2 regions of the Butyricicoccus sp. OF27-2pH9A genome follow, and region 1 is predicted to be linked to the other one. Evidence: predicted binding sites of a transcription regulator. Region 1 holds the regulator's gene; the other holds the start of a gene.
The links. Region 1 encodes NrdR, which represses ribonucleotide reductase genes. Its sites were predicted from a motif close to CACNANATNTNGTG; they were not measured.
Positions count from the first base shown of each region.

Region 2: the regulator NrdR is predicted to act here: its motif matches at 4,927-4,940, upstream of PG722_RS00125 (anaerobic ribonucleoside triphosphate reductase).

Region 1 covers NZ_JAQEXK010000007.1:31,719-38,436, reverse strand. Annotated here, with positions in the region: gene PG722_RS07040 (hypothetical protein) at 1-212, opposite strand, end outside; gene PG722_RS07035 (HD domain-containing protein) at 318-908, opposite strand; gene nrdR (transcriptional regulator NrdR) at 967-1,422, opposite strand; gene secD (protein translocase subunit SecD) at 1,640-4,030, opposite strand; gene purB (adenylosuccinate lyase) at 4,360-5,790, opposite strand; gene PG722_RS07015 (pyridoxal phosphate-dependent aminotransferase) at 6,093-6,718, opposite strand, start outside.
Region 2 covers NZ_JAQEXK010000001.1:19,514-26,231, forward strand. Annotated here, with positions in the region: gene upp (uracil phosphoribosyltransferase) at 1-249, shown strand, start outside; gene PG722_RS00105 (hypothetical protein) at 325-690, shown strand; gene PG722_RS00110 (GNAT family N-acetyltransferase) at 921-1,505, shown strand; gene nrdG (anaerobic ribonucleoside-triphosphate reductase activating protein) at 1,781-2,290, opposite strand; partial or broken gene nrdD (anaerobic ribonucleoside-triphosphate reductase) at 2,290-2,430, opposite strand; gene PG722_RS00125 (anaerobic ribonucleoside triphosphate reductase) at 2,506-4,839, opposite strand; gene fba (class II fructose-1,6-bisphosphate aldolase) at 5,255-6,223, opposite strand; gene PG722_RS00135 (6-phosphofructokinase) at 6,484-6,718, shown strand, end outside.

The DNA.
Region 1 (6,718 bases):
CGGTGGTTAGCCACGCGGACACGCTCGTCCAGCAGCGCGACCTGCTGCTCCAGCCTGAAGGTTCGGGTGATGAGGTTATTGTGCTTTTCGACCTTCTTTTCAAGCTGCTCGATGCGGTAATTGACCAGCTTGCCGGAGACGATCATGCCGCCGGCCGTGCCCGCCAGCGTCCCCAGCAGACTCAGTCCCGCAATGATGATCTCAGCTGACACGTTTTCACCTCCTTGCTTCGCATAAGTGCCTGCACCCATACGCCGTTCGGCGGCGAAAATTGACCACGAATGGTCAACTCGGTCGAAAACTATTCCTATTTTCTTTTATTTTTCTTTGAGCGCACCCTTTTCGATGTTCGCCTGCAGAATGTTATCTGTCAGCTCATACAGGTACGCCGAGCCTTTCTCCGTGCGGCTCTGGCGGCCGTAGACCTGCTTAGCGGTCACATCGTGGTCAGCCCAGTCGCTGCCGCCGTTGCTGTTGTTGAGCAGAAGCGGCTGCAGATTGTCCATCGCGTGGGCAAAGTGCGCCTCGGCGGTCTCATCGGCCTCAAATTCGTCAAAAACAGCCATCAGCTCGTGCTTCTGGTCGTCCGGCAGGAGCGAATAAATGCGCTGCTTTGCCGCGTCCTCGCGCGTCTTCTGCGTCTGCAGACCGTCGGTGTCGTAGGCGTATGTGTCACCTGCGTCAATCTCCACCACATCGTGCAGCAGGCACATGAGCATGACCCGCGCCACATCCACCGGCTCGTTGGAATATTCCTGCAGCAGATACGCCATGATGGCCATGTGCCATGCGTGCTCGGCGTCGTTCTCGCGGCGGCCGTGGCCGGAGAGATGCGTCTGCCGGAAAATGTTCTTCTCCTTGTCGATCTCAAGAATGAAATTCAGCTGTTTCTGCAGCCGTTCGTCCATAAATCCATCTTCCTTTCGATATGAAAAAACGGGTACAGCCTGCGCCATACCCGCCGAATTATTTATCTTTGAGGAGCGTGTTCAGCTCTTCCATAAAGGTGTTGATGTCCTTAAACTGGCGGTAGACCGAGGCAAACCGCACATACGCGACCTCATCAACCTTACGCAGCTGCTCCATGACAAGCTCACCGATGACCTTGCTGGAAACCTCGCTTTCGAGCGAGCTGAACAGCTTCTGCTCAACGTGATCGACGATCTGTTCCAGCTGCATCAGCGAAACCGGGCGTTTCTCGCACGCCTTCACCAGACCGTTGAGCAGCTTCTGGCGGTCGTACGCCTGCCGCGTGCCATCGCGCTTGATCAGCATAAGCGGCATGCGCTCTACCGTCTCGTAGGTGGTAAAGCGTTTTCCGCAGTGGAGACATTCACGCCGGCGACGGATGCTGGTACCCTCGTCCGTCGGACGGGAGTCTACGACCTTGCTGTCTTCAAAGCTGCAAAATGGGCACTTCATCGTACTTCCCCCTTGTGAACACCGCTTCACGCGCGTGGTTTGTTATCTGTCTGCTGTTATTATACTACGCGGGGTGCTGTTAAGTCAATTTTTTATTGTGATAAAGCGGCACCTTTTCCTGCCCTGCCCTCCGGGCGGCTCCTTTCTCTGTACCGCTCCCCCTGTGCCGATAAACAAACGCAAAAAGGCACCCGAACGGGTGCCTTTTCGATAGTCGTTAGATCTTGCGACGGCGGCGGAACTTCTTACGGAAGAAGCCCCACAGACCGGTAGACAGCATAACGGACGACCAGCCGCCGGCCAGGATACCGACGATCAGCGGCAGGGTGAACTGCTTGAGCGACGGAACACCGAGGATGTATACCATGCCGATGGTGAACAGCGTGGTAAGCGTGGTGTTGATGGTACGGCCCATGGTCTGCCAGATGCTCTTCTCGCCGATGACCTCAAACGGCTCCTTGCGCGCGGTGCGCAGGTTCTCACGAACGCGGTCGAATACGATGATGGACGCGTTGATGGAGTAGCCGAGGATGGTCAGTGCAGCAGCAATGAAGTTGCTGTCGAGCGGAATCTGCAGCAGAACGTAAACGCTCAGCATAACGAGCAGATCGTGAACCAGGCAGCAGATCGCAGCCAGACCACTGGTCAGCTCGAAGCGGAAGGTGATGTACACCAGCATCAGCAGGATTGCAAGGATCGAGCAGATGAATGCCGAACGCTGCAGGTCGCTGCCGACAGAAGCGGATACGTCGTTGTTGTTGAGGATATCGGTATCGGCAAGGCTGTACTTCTCCAGCATCTTGTCGATCACGGCAGCACGCTGCTCGGAGTCGATGGAGGTGGAGCGGATCAGCACGTCCTCATTGCCGTCACCGGAGGAGGTTACAGAGGATGCGTCCACACCGGTTGCGTCCTTGAACAGATCGCTGACCTCGGTCTGGATATCCTGCGTAACAGCGGTATGCATGTTGAACTCCATCTCGGTACCGCCGGCAAAGTCGATGCTCAGGTTGAACAGGTTCTTGCCGAACGGCAGCAGAATCAGCGCAACAAGGCCGGTTACGATCAGTACGACAGAGATACCGCCAAAGATCTTGAAGTTCTTGAGGATCGGGAAATGCTTCTTCTCTTCCTTGCGCTCGCGCAGGCCGTAAGCCTTCGGATTGCGGATGTGGAAATCCACCATGCGTCTGAGCAGGAAGTGCGTGATGGTCAGCGCAGTGAACATGGACACGATAACACCGATGCCCAGCGTGGTAGCGAAGCCGACGATCGTGCCGGTGCCAAGGAAGAACAGCACGCCGCACGCGATCAGGGTGGTGATGTTGGAGTCCAGAATTGCGGTGAACGCACGCTTGAAGCCGGAGTCAATAGCGCTCTTGACGGTCTTGCCGGCAGCCATTTCCTCCTTGATGCGCTCGAAGATAATGACGTTTGCGTCAACCGCCATACCGATGGACAGGATGATACCTGCAATGCCCGGCAGGGACAGGTTTACGCGGATCAGGCTGAACAGCAGCGCCTCGATAACCATGTAGAAGCACAGAGCGAGGCAGGAAACAAAGCCCGGAATGCGGTACATGATGATCATGAACAGCATAACAAGTACCAGACCGATCATACCTGCCTTCAGGCTGGAGCTCATCGCGTCAGCGCCGAGCTGCGGGCCGACAGAGCGAAGCTCTACCTGCTTGAGCGAGAACGGAATCTGACCTGCGTTGATGAGGTTTGCCAGCTCGGTCGCGCTGTCGCGGGTGAACGAGCCGGAGATTACGCAGCTGTCGCTGTCGATCTTGGAAGAAACGGACGGTGCGGAAATAACCTGATCGTCCATGACGATAGCCATCACGTTGGTGCCGTCAGTGCGGGCCGCGATGCTCTCGGTCGCTTCAGCAAACTTCTGCTTGCCCTCAGAGGTAAACTGTACCTCTACATAATGGGTATCCGCAACTTCGTTGCCGGTCGGGCGGCCATAGCCGTAAGTAGCTTTCTTAACGTCAGAGCCGGTCAGCCACTCCTTGCCGTCAGCATCAACAAAGGTGAGCTGTGCGGTGGTGCCGAGGGTCTGTACGGCCTCCTCCGGGTTGGTGATCTGCGGGATCTCAACCGTTACGCGGTTCTCGCCGCTGAGGGATACGGTAGCCTCGGTAAAGCCCTTACCGGTCAGTCGCTGACGGATGACCTTCTGTACCGAGTTCATGTCGTCGGACAGGTTGCTGGTGTCGTAGCCGTCCGGGATTTCGGCCTCGTATACGATACGGGAGCCGCCGACCAGATCCAGACCCAGACGGATACCGTTGTCGGTATCGAGTACGCTCGGGATGATGGCCTTCAGACCGGAGTCTGTCGTGTCTGCAGAATCGGTCGAAGCCGAGTCAGCAGAGGTGTCAGCAGACGCATCCGTGCTGTCTGCCTTGTTGTCCGCCTTGTCTGCGCTGCTGTCGGTAGACGAGGTGTCGCTCGTATCCGTCGCAGACGTGTCGGACGTTGCCGTGTTCCGGAACGGCATGGTCCAGCCGCCCGGAATGTACACTCCTGTTACCGCCGTCACGCCGAGGAAAATGATGATCAGCATGACCGCGATAAAGGAAGTTACACTCTTTTTCACTTGCAAGTGCCTCCTTTATTTTTTTGTTACACAACTGATTTAGTATACAGCATAATAGCCAAAAAGTCAATCATTCTGCACATATTGTATAACAATTCCGCGCCTGTGGCGCGTGTGCAATAGAATATCCCGCTGCGCGGGATATTCATAAAAACCGTGGGGCATGTACCTGTGCAGCGCGGCTTTTTAATGCCGCGCAAGGTTAGCACCGATTTTTATACCGGTAAGCATATTTGTGTGCCGCGTGCGGCGCGCAAATATGCGCCCGGAATGTATCCGCGCCGTGTGCGGTACATCCTATCTCGTTTCAGACTATAATCTGAAACGAATCAAAGGTTGATCTCTACCTTTACGTCCTCACCGGTCAGATAAGGCGCAATCGCCGGACGAACGCACTCGTTCAGGAACTCGTCCACCTGCGACGGGCAGCGGCCGATGTAAGCGGACGGGTCGAGGTGCTCGAGGATCTGCTCACGGGTCATGCCGAACATCGGGTCGCCGGCAATGCGGTCAACCATATCGTTCTCGAGGCCCTCCTCCTTGATGCGCTTGCCCGCAGCCATGGAGTGCTCGCGGATGCGCTCGTGCAGGTCCTGACGGTTGCCGCCGCGCTTTACGGCGTCCATCATGATGTTCTCGGTTGCCATGAACGGCAGCTCGTTCATAACGTGCGCCTCGATGACCTTCGGGTAAACGACCAGACCGGAAACGACGTTGATCATGATGTTGAGGATTGCGTCAACGGCAAGGAATGCCTCCGGCACGGAAATGCGCTTGTTCGCAGAGTCGTCGAGCGTGCGCTCGAACCACTGGGTAGCCGAGGTGAACGCCGGGTTCAGGCTGTCGCAGATGACGTAGCGCGCCAGTGCACAGATACGCTCGGAACGCATCGGGTTGCGCTTGTACGGCATGGCGGACGAGCCGATCTGGTTCTTCTCGAACGGCTCCTCTACTTCCTTCAGGTGCTGCAGCAGACGCAGGTCGGTTGCGAACTTGGAAGCGGATTCTGCGATACCGGCGAGCGTTGCGAGCGTCTGCGCGTCGATCTTGCGGGAGTAGGTCTGGCCGGAGACCGGAACCACGCCTGCAAAGCCGAAATCATCGGCAATGCGCTTCTCCAGCTCCTTAACCTTGCTCTCGTCGCCGTCAAACAGCTCCATGAAGGACGCCTGCGTGCCGGTCGTGCCCTTGCTGCCGAGCATGCGCAGGTTTTCGATGCGGTATTCTACCTCATTCAAATCCATCAGCAGCTCGTTCATCCACAGGGTAGCGCGCTTGCCGACCGTGGTCAGCTGTGCCGGCTGGAAGTGGGTGAAGCCGAGGGTCGGCTGGGACTTGTGCGCATCCGCGAACTGTGCCAGCTTGTCCAGTACGGTCGCCAGCTTTTTGCGAACCAGCAGCAGACCCTCGCGGATCTGGATGATGTCGGTATTGTCGCCGACATACGCGCTGGTAGCGCCGAGGTGGATAATGCCGGCCGCCTTGGGAGCCGCCTTGCCGAAGGTATAAACGTGCGCCATAACGTCATGGCGTACCTCCTTCTCGCGCTGACGAGCCACATCGTAGTCGATGTCGGTCAGGTGCGCGGCCATCTCGTCCACCTGCTCCTGCGTGATCGGCAGACCGAGCGCCAGCTCCGCCTTAGCCAGCGACAGCCACAGCCGACGCCAGGTGGAGAACTTCATATCCGAGGAGAAGGTGTAGAGCATCTCCTTGGAAGCGTAGCGCGAGGAAAGCGGGCTTTCGTACACGTTGTTCATGTTATTCGTCCTTTCCGGTGTGTATTTTATCCAAATTATAACGAAATAACGGACTTGGATGGTATCTAATCTTCCATAACAGTCCGATTTTAGTTTAACACTTTGCACCGGTCATTTCAAGCAAAACCGACCGGTTTTGCGCTATCTTGTAGCAATAAACAAAGTTTGCAGCGGTTTCGCCGTTAGATTTTGCGTCCTCCTCTTTTTCCTGCACCGCCTGCGCGGTTCAAGTGCCCCAGAGGCTCGGTGCAGAAACCAAAAAACAGCACCCTTTTCAGAGTGCTGCTCAGAATTACGCATGCTTACGCGTTTTTGATAAACGCCTCGAGGCGGTCGAGACCCTTGTCAATCTCGGTGAGCGAGGTCGCATAGCTCCAGCGGACGAAGCCCGGCGCGGCAAATGCGGTGCACGGAACGGTCGCAACCAGACCCTTCTCAAGGAACAGCTGCGCGAAGTCCTCGGCGCTCTCGATGACCTTGCCGTACATGGTCTTGCCGAGGAAGCCCTTCATGTTCATCATAACATAGAACGCGCCCTCCGGCTTGATGCAGGAAACGCCCTCGATCTTGTTCATGCGCTCTACCAGATGGTCGCGGCGCTGCTCGAACGCCTGCTTCATCACCTGCATGTCCTCCTGCGGGCCGGTCAGCGCGGTGATGGCCGCCTGCTGGGAAATGGTGGACGGTGCAGAGGTGGAGTGGCTCAGGTAGTTCGCCATCACCTTGGCCAGCTGCGGATTGGACGCGCTGTAACCGATACGCCAGCCGGTCATCGCGTAGCTCTTGGATACGCCGTTTACCAGAATGGTGCGGTTCTTCACATCCTCGCCCAGAGAAGCGAACGAAACGAACTCATTGTTATCATATACAAGGTTGCAGTAAATCTCATCCGCGATAACGTAGATGTTATGGCGGCAGCAAACCTCAG
Region 2 (6,718 bases), on a different contig from region 1:
CTGCTGCTCGACCCGATGCTGGCTACCGGCGGTTCCGCTATCGCTGCGATCGACGGCCTCAAGCGCCGCGGCGTAAAGCACATTAAGCTGATGAACCTCATCGCTGCTCCGGAAGGCGTTGCCGCTGTTCAGAAGGCACATCCGGACGTTGAGATCTTCGTTGCCGGTATCGACGAGAAGCTGAACGACCACGGCTATATCGTTCCGGGTCTGGGTGACGCCGGCGACCGTATCTTCGGCACCAAGTAAGCAATATACCGCTGAATTTTCGGTATCTGCAGTACAATTTCACACCGACCGTTCCTGCAGAGGAGGGTGAACCGTATGACATTTGATGGCATCAAACGCTTTTCTCCATACTGGAATTTTTTCCTTTGCTATGGTCTTGTGACGGCGGTCGGGCTGATCCCCGGTCTGCTGTACGGCAACGAAATGGGGTACTGGCTGCTCGGCTTCTGGCTGATCCTGCCGTTTTCGGCGTTGCTGTGCACGTTTCGGGCGGCATACCGCGCTCTGCCGTGGTACGGTCTGATGCCCGTGTTCGTCGGCCTGTGGACGATTGTTCTGCCGTTTGCCACGTTCCGCTCGACCGAGATGCAAAGCCTGTTTTACGGGCTTGTTCCCTCGCTGGTCGGCTTAACGCTGGGCGTACTGGTGCGTAAATTTGTATTCTGGTATCGAAACAGATAGAGACACTTTTAAGGACACTTTTGCGGTGCGGCTTATAGCAATCCGAATAGATAATGCGACAAAAGTAGCGCATACAGCGCGTGAATAGCAAGGAGATTTTACGCAGCTATGCTGACGCATAGCAAGTGAAAGCGACGCTGCTATGCGCGTGCTGTATGCGCGCACTTGTTGCAGTATTTGTTTGGATTGCTATAAAAGCCGCACCGTTTTGTTGGGAGAAAATTGAACCTATGCAATTTTACGAACTAAACTCCAGCCGCATGGACTACCGCGAGCTGAGTGCGGACGACCTCGACCTGCTGACGCCGCTCCTGCGCAGCGAGGAGACCATGCAGACGCTCGGCGGCGCACTCTCCTACGAGCAGACATTGGACTGGCTGGTGGATACGCTGCGCCGCTATCAGACCGAAGGCTGCGGCTGGCTGCTCGCACTTGATAAGCCGACCGGCGTTCCCGCGGCTCTGTGCGGCCTGACTTACGAGCAGGTCGGCGCGGAACGCGTGCTGACCGCGAACTGCATCGTCCGGCATGAGCTGCGCGGCATCGGCGTCGGCCGCGAGTGCATCGCCGCATGCCTGCTGTATGCGTTTGAGTCCATGCACGCCGACGAGGTCAGCGCCTTCGTGCAGAAGGATGATCTCGCGGGACTGCATACTGCCGTTGCCTGCCGTATGCAGCCGACCGAAAAGGTCAGCCATATCGCTTTCGGCAAGACCGCACCGTGTGTACGGTGTGTGGTCCGGAATCCGCACCTCGCGGAGAAGGCAAAATCAGAAAATGAACTGTCGGAAGATGAAAAGAGCACCGAAACGTAAGTTTCGGTGCTTTTTGTTGTCATTTTCGTGTCAATCGCGTTGTTTATAAATCAGTGCAGACGGTTTATACGGTAAAATCCGTCAATAAGTGAAATTCGCAGGTGCTGTCCGTAGCAACGTGCAAACGCCTTATTTCGAAGCGGTCGCCGGTCTCCGGTCTGCGCCAGATTAGGAATAACGGAAACGAGATTCACAAGGTTGAAAACCTTGGTGTCTATCCTTGTGCGCCCGCGCGGCGTCAGCGCAGATTCCGCTCGCTTCGCAAGCGACCAGTCTCACCGATACTGCTCCGCCCAGACAGCCTCATTCGCCTCCAGCGACTTCGGTACATCCAACACCCGCTGGTTCGCGCTGCCGCGAAACCGCAGCTCGATGTTCTTCTCCTCCATGAGAAACGGCCCGTCTACCAGTAAATCCAGTTGCCCGAGCAGCTTTTTCACAAACGGATCGCTCAGCTCCAACAGCTGCTCAAACGTGTAGCCCGAGTACGCCATCAGGTGCTTGCCCTTGCGCTTCAGCTCTACCGCAAGATAATACAGCGGCTCCGCCTTACAAAAAGGCTCGCCACCCGAGAACGTCACACCCTTGATGAACGGATTGCGGCACATATCCTTCAGCAGCGTGTCCAGCTCAATATCCTGCCCGCCCTCAAAGTCGTGCGTCTGCGGATTGTGGCAGCCCGGACAGCCATGCGGACAGCCCTGCACAAACAGCGTATAGCGGAAGCCGGGGCCGTCCACAATGGACTCCCCGACTGTACCTGCAATGCGAATTTTACCTTCCATCAGGCGGTATGCTCCTGACGCATGGAGCAGCAGCTCGGAACGCTGTGCTTTACGCGGTCATGCTCCTCCGCGCGCTTGCCGTTGTTGAAACGGTCGAGCGTGCCTACCAGATAACCCGTAATGCGGCGGATACGTTCAAAGCCTACACCTTCACCAATCATCGGCTCCTGTGCAGCGATATTCTTAGTTTCCATGATAGAATTCTTCCTTTCCTGTCACTTTTTGACGATTTTCAATGTATTCGGCTGACGGTCGGCTTCTTCGGCAGGGTCGCCGTGATAGCCGATCGTAGTGCTGTTGTAATTTTTATACAGTCCCAGCTTCTGCAGCTTGGACAGCGGAACGCCTTCGCCCTCTCGGCGGCCGCAGCGCGGACATACTTCGCCGATAATGCCGGTATAGCCGCAGACCGGATCGCGGTCGATCGGGTGGTTGATCGCGCCGTAGCCGATGCCGGCTTCCTTCATCGCGCGAACGACAGCCTCAAACGCTTCGAGGTTCTGCGTCGGGTCGCCGTCCAGCTCAATGTAGCTGATGTGGCCGCCGTTGGTCAGCTCGTGATACGGCGCCTCGCGGGCGATCTTCTCAAATGCCGAAATCGGATAGTAAACCGGCACATGGAAGGAGTTGGTGTAGTAATCGCGGTCGGTAACGCCGGGAATCATTCCGTATTTCTCACGGTCGATCTTGACAAACCGGCCGGACAGACCCTCTGCCGGGGTAGCGATCAGCGAGAAGTTGAGGTGGTATTTCTCGGTTGCCTCATCCATGCGCTGACGCATGTGACCAATGATCTCAAGACCAAGGTTCTGCGCCTCGTCGCTCTCGCCGTGGTGTACGCCGATGAGTGCCTTGAGGCACTCTGCCAGACCGATGAAGCCGAGCGTCAGCGTTCCGTGCTTAAGCACCTCGCCAACCTCGTCATCCGGACCCAGCTTTTCGGAATCCAGCCATACGCCCTCGCCCATCAGGAACGGGTAGTTGCGCACGCGCTTGCCGCACTGGATGCGGAAACGATCGAGTAGCTGGTCGATTACGAGGTCGATCTTGCGGTCGAGGTCCTCGAAGAACCAGTCCAGATCGCCGTGGCTGCGGATTGCGATGCGCGGCAAGTTGACCGACGTGAACGACAGGTTGCCGCGGCCGTAGGTGATCTCACGGGTCGGATCGCACACATTGGACATAACACGCGTGCGGCAGCCCATATAGCCGACCTCGGTCTCCGGATGACCCGGCTTGTAATACTGCAGGTTAAACGGCGCATCGATGAACGAGAAATTCGGGAACATACGCTTCGCGGAAACGCGGCACGCCAGCTTGAACAGGTCGTAGTTCGGGTCGCCCTCGTTGTAGTTGACGCCCTCCTTGACCTTGAAAATATGGATCGGGAAAATCGGGGTCTCACCGTTGCCCAGACCGGCCTCGGTCGCGAGCAGCAGCTGCTCCATGACCAGGCGGCCCTCCGGAGAGGTATCCGTGCCGTAGTTGAGCGACGAGAACGGAATCTGTGCACCTGCACGCGAGTGCATAGTGTTCAGATTGTGAACCAGCGCTTCCATCGCCTGATAGGTGCCCTTGCGGGTCTCCTTATCCGCGTACTTGCGGGCAAACTTCATGCACTTTGCAACCGTCTTTTCGTCAAGCGTCTCGGAAAGTGCCTTAGCCATCGCTTCGTCGTAGCCGTTGCCGCCTGCCAGACAAGCCCACTTGCCGGTCTCCTGCTCAACACGCTCGGTCAGCGCACGCGCATCGACCTCGTTGTTGTCGTCCTCACCGAACACCTCGAGGGCCTTGGCGAGATTGTCGCGGAACAGCTTGCGGAAGGTCTTGCGCACACCCGGCGCCATCGAGTAATCGAAGTTCGGCACGCTCTGACCGCCGTGCTGGTCATTCTGGTTGGACTGGATGGCGATGCACGCCAGCGCTGAGTACGAACGGATGTCGTTCGGCTCGCGCAGGAAGCCGTGACCGGTGGAAAAACCGTCGCGGAACAGCTTCAGCAGGTCAATCTGACAGCAGGTGGTGGTCAGCGTCAGAAAATCCAGATCGTGGATGTGGATATCACCCTCGCGGTGTGCCTTGGCGTGCGCCGGATCGAGGATGAACATCTCGTAGAACTGCTTGGCGCCCTCAGAGCCGTACTTGAGCATGGTGCCCATCGCGGTATCACCGTCGATATTGGCGTTCTCTCGCTTGACGTCGTTCTCGAGCGAGGACTTGAACGTCAGATCCTCGTACACCTTCATCAGACGGGTGTTCATCTCACGCACGCGGGTGCGCTCGTTGCGGTACAGGATGTACTTCTTGGCCGTGCGGGCATGTCCGCTTTCGATCAGAACCTTCTCAACAGTGTCCTGCACCTGTTCAACGGTGGGAGTTTCGGTTCCAGCAGTCTCCTCCAGCGTTTTTTCGACCTGCTCTGCCAGCTCCTGCGCCATATCGTGATCCTGGCCGCCGGAGGCCTGTGCTGCGCCGAAAATTGCATTTGTGATCTTGTCGATCTCAAAGGGAGCCATGCGCCCGTCCCGCTTGACGATCTGCTGAATCATAAAGAAAAATCCCTCTCTCATACAAAAACCGCCTAACGGCGATTTCTTGGTTATTTACTAAATTATGTAGTGGTGCATTCAATATCGCACAACATCTTGTGTCTGCTTATCTCTTGCTTATATATTCTACCGCCGAAACACCGCCCTGTCAAGGCGCTAAATTCTTTTTGGCACATTTGCAAGAAAAGCACTATTTTTATTGGAGCATTCTCTAAACTTTTCCTCTTGACTCGAAAAAATTATCAGAAAAGCGCGACAAATTCCACAAAGTTTCTCCTTTATTTTCTCCGTGGTAATTTCTCCCGCAAAAAACAGATACACTATATATGGTATCCGTTCTATTCCCCATCGCAAGACGAAAAAAGAACCCCGGAACAGGATTCCGAGGTTCTTTGGTTTCGATCAGAAAATGATCTTATGCCTTGCCGTTGCAGCCCAGAACATTGATCAGCTTGTGGGTAACCATGTCCTTGACAGCCTGACGAGCCGGCTTCAGGTACTGGCGCGGGTCGAAGTGATCCGGATGCTCAGCGAAGTGCTCGCGGATAGAAGCGGTGATAGCCAGACGAATATCGGAGTCGATATTGATCTTGCAGACGGACAGCTGTGCAGCGTGACGCAGCTCTTCCTCCGGAATGCCGATTGCATCCGGCATCTTGCCGCCGAACTTGTTGATCTTGTCAACAAACTCACGCGGTACGGAAGAGGAACCGTGCAGTACGATCGGGAAGCCCGGCAGACGCTTGGAAACTTCCTCGAGTACGTCGAAACGCAGCGGAGGCGGAACCAGAATGCCCTGCTCGTTGCGGGTGCACTGCTCCGGGGTGAACTTGTAAGCGCCGTGGGAGGTGCCGATTGCGATAGCCAGGGAGTCACAGCCGGTGCGGGTTACGAACTCCTCAACCTCTTCCGGATGGGTGTAGGAGGAATCCTCAGCGGAAACCTTTACGTCGTCCTCTACGCCAGCCAGGGTGCCGAGCTCAGCCTCAACAACAACGCCGTGAGCGTGAGCGTACTCTACAACCTTCTTGGTCTCCTCAACGTTCTCGTCGAACGGACGGGAGGAGCAGTCGATCATAACGGAGGTGAAGCCGCCGTCGATGCAGGCCTTGCAGGTCTCGAAGTCCGGGCCGTGGTCCAGGTGCAGAGCGATCGGAATGTCCGGGCACTCCAGAACAGCAGCCTCTACCATCTTAACGAGGTAGGTGTGGTTTGCGTAAGCGCGTGCGCCCTTGGATACCTGCAGGACTACCGGAGCGTGCTGCTCCTGGCAAGCCTCGGTGATACCCTGAACGATCTCCATGTTGTTCACGTTGAAAGCGCCAACAGCGTAGCCGCCGTCGTAAGCCTTCTTGAACATCTCAGTAGTAGTAACTAAAGGCATGGGAATACTTCCTTTCTGATAAAAACTGAATCTTAAAAATTCTGCTTTTATTTTATCAGTTAAGCATACTAAAATCAAGTCCATATCAAAAAAATCCTGTCATTTTTTCGTCGAATTCCTGCGGCATGTTTGCCAAAATTGCCAAACCTGCCGAAAACGCAGGATTTTCATTGATTTTTTTCATATTATATGGTACTCTTTATGAGTAAGAAAATGCACGGCACTGCTCTGCGTTTTAATTTGCTTAGGAGGTTTTATCAATGAGTGAACTGAAAGGCGCTTGCGTCATCGGTCAGTCGGGCGGCCCGACTTCCGTAATCAACTCTTCTGTTCTGGGTGCGCTGGAGGCAGCACTGGACAATCCGTCCATCACCCGCGTATTCGGCATGGCACACGGCATCAAGGGCCTGCTGAACGACGACCTGTATGATATCGACAAGGAAGACCGCGACGAGCTGGCTCTTCTGCGCTACACCCCGTCCTCTGCACTGGGCT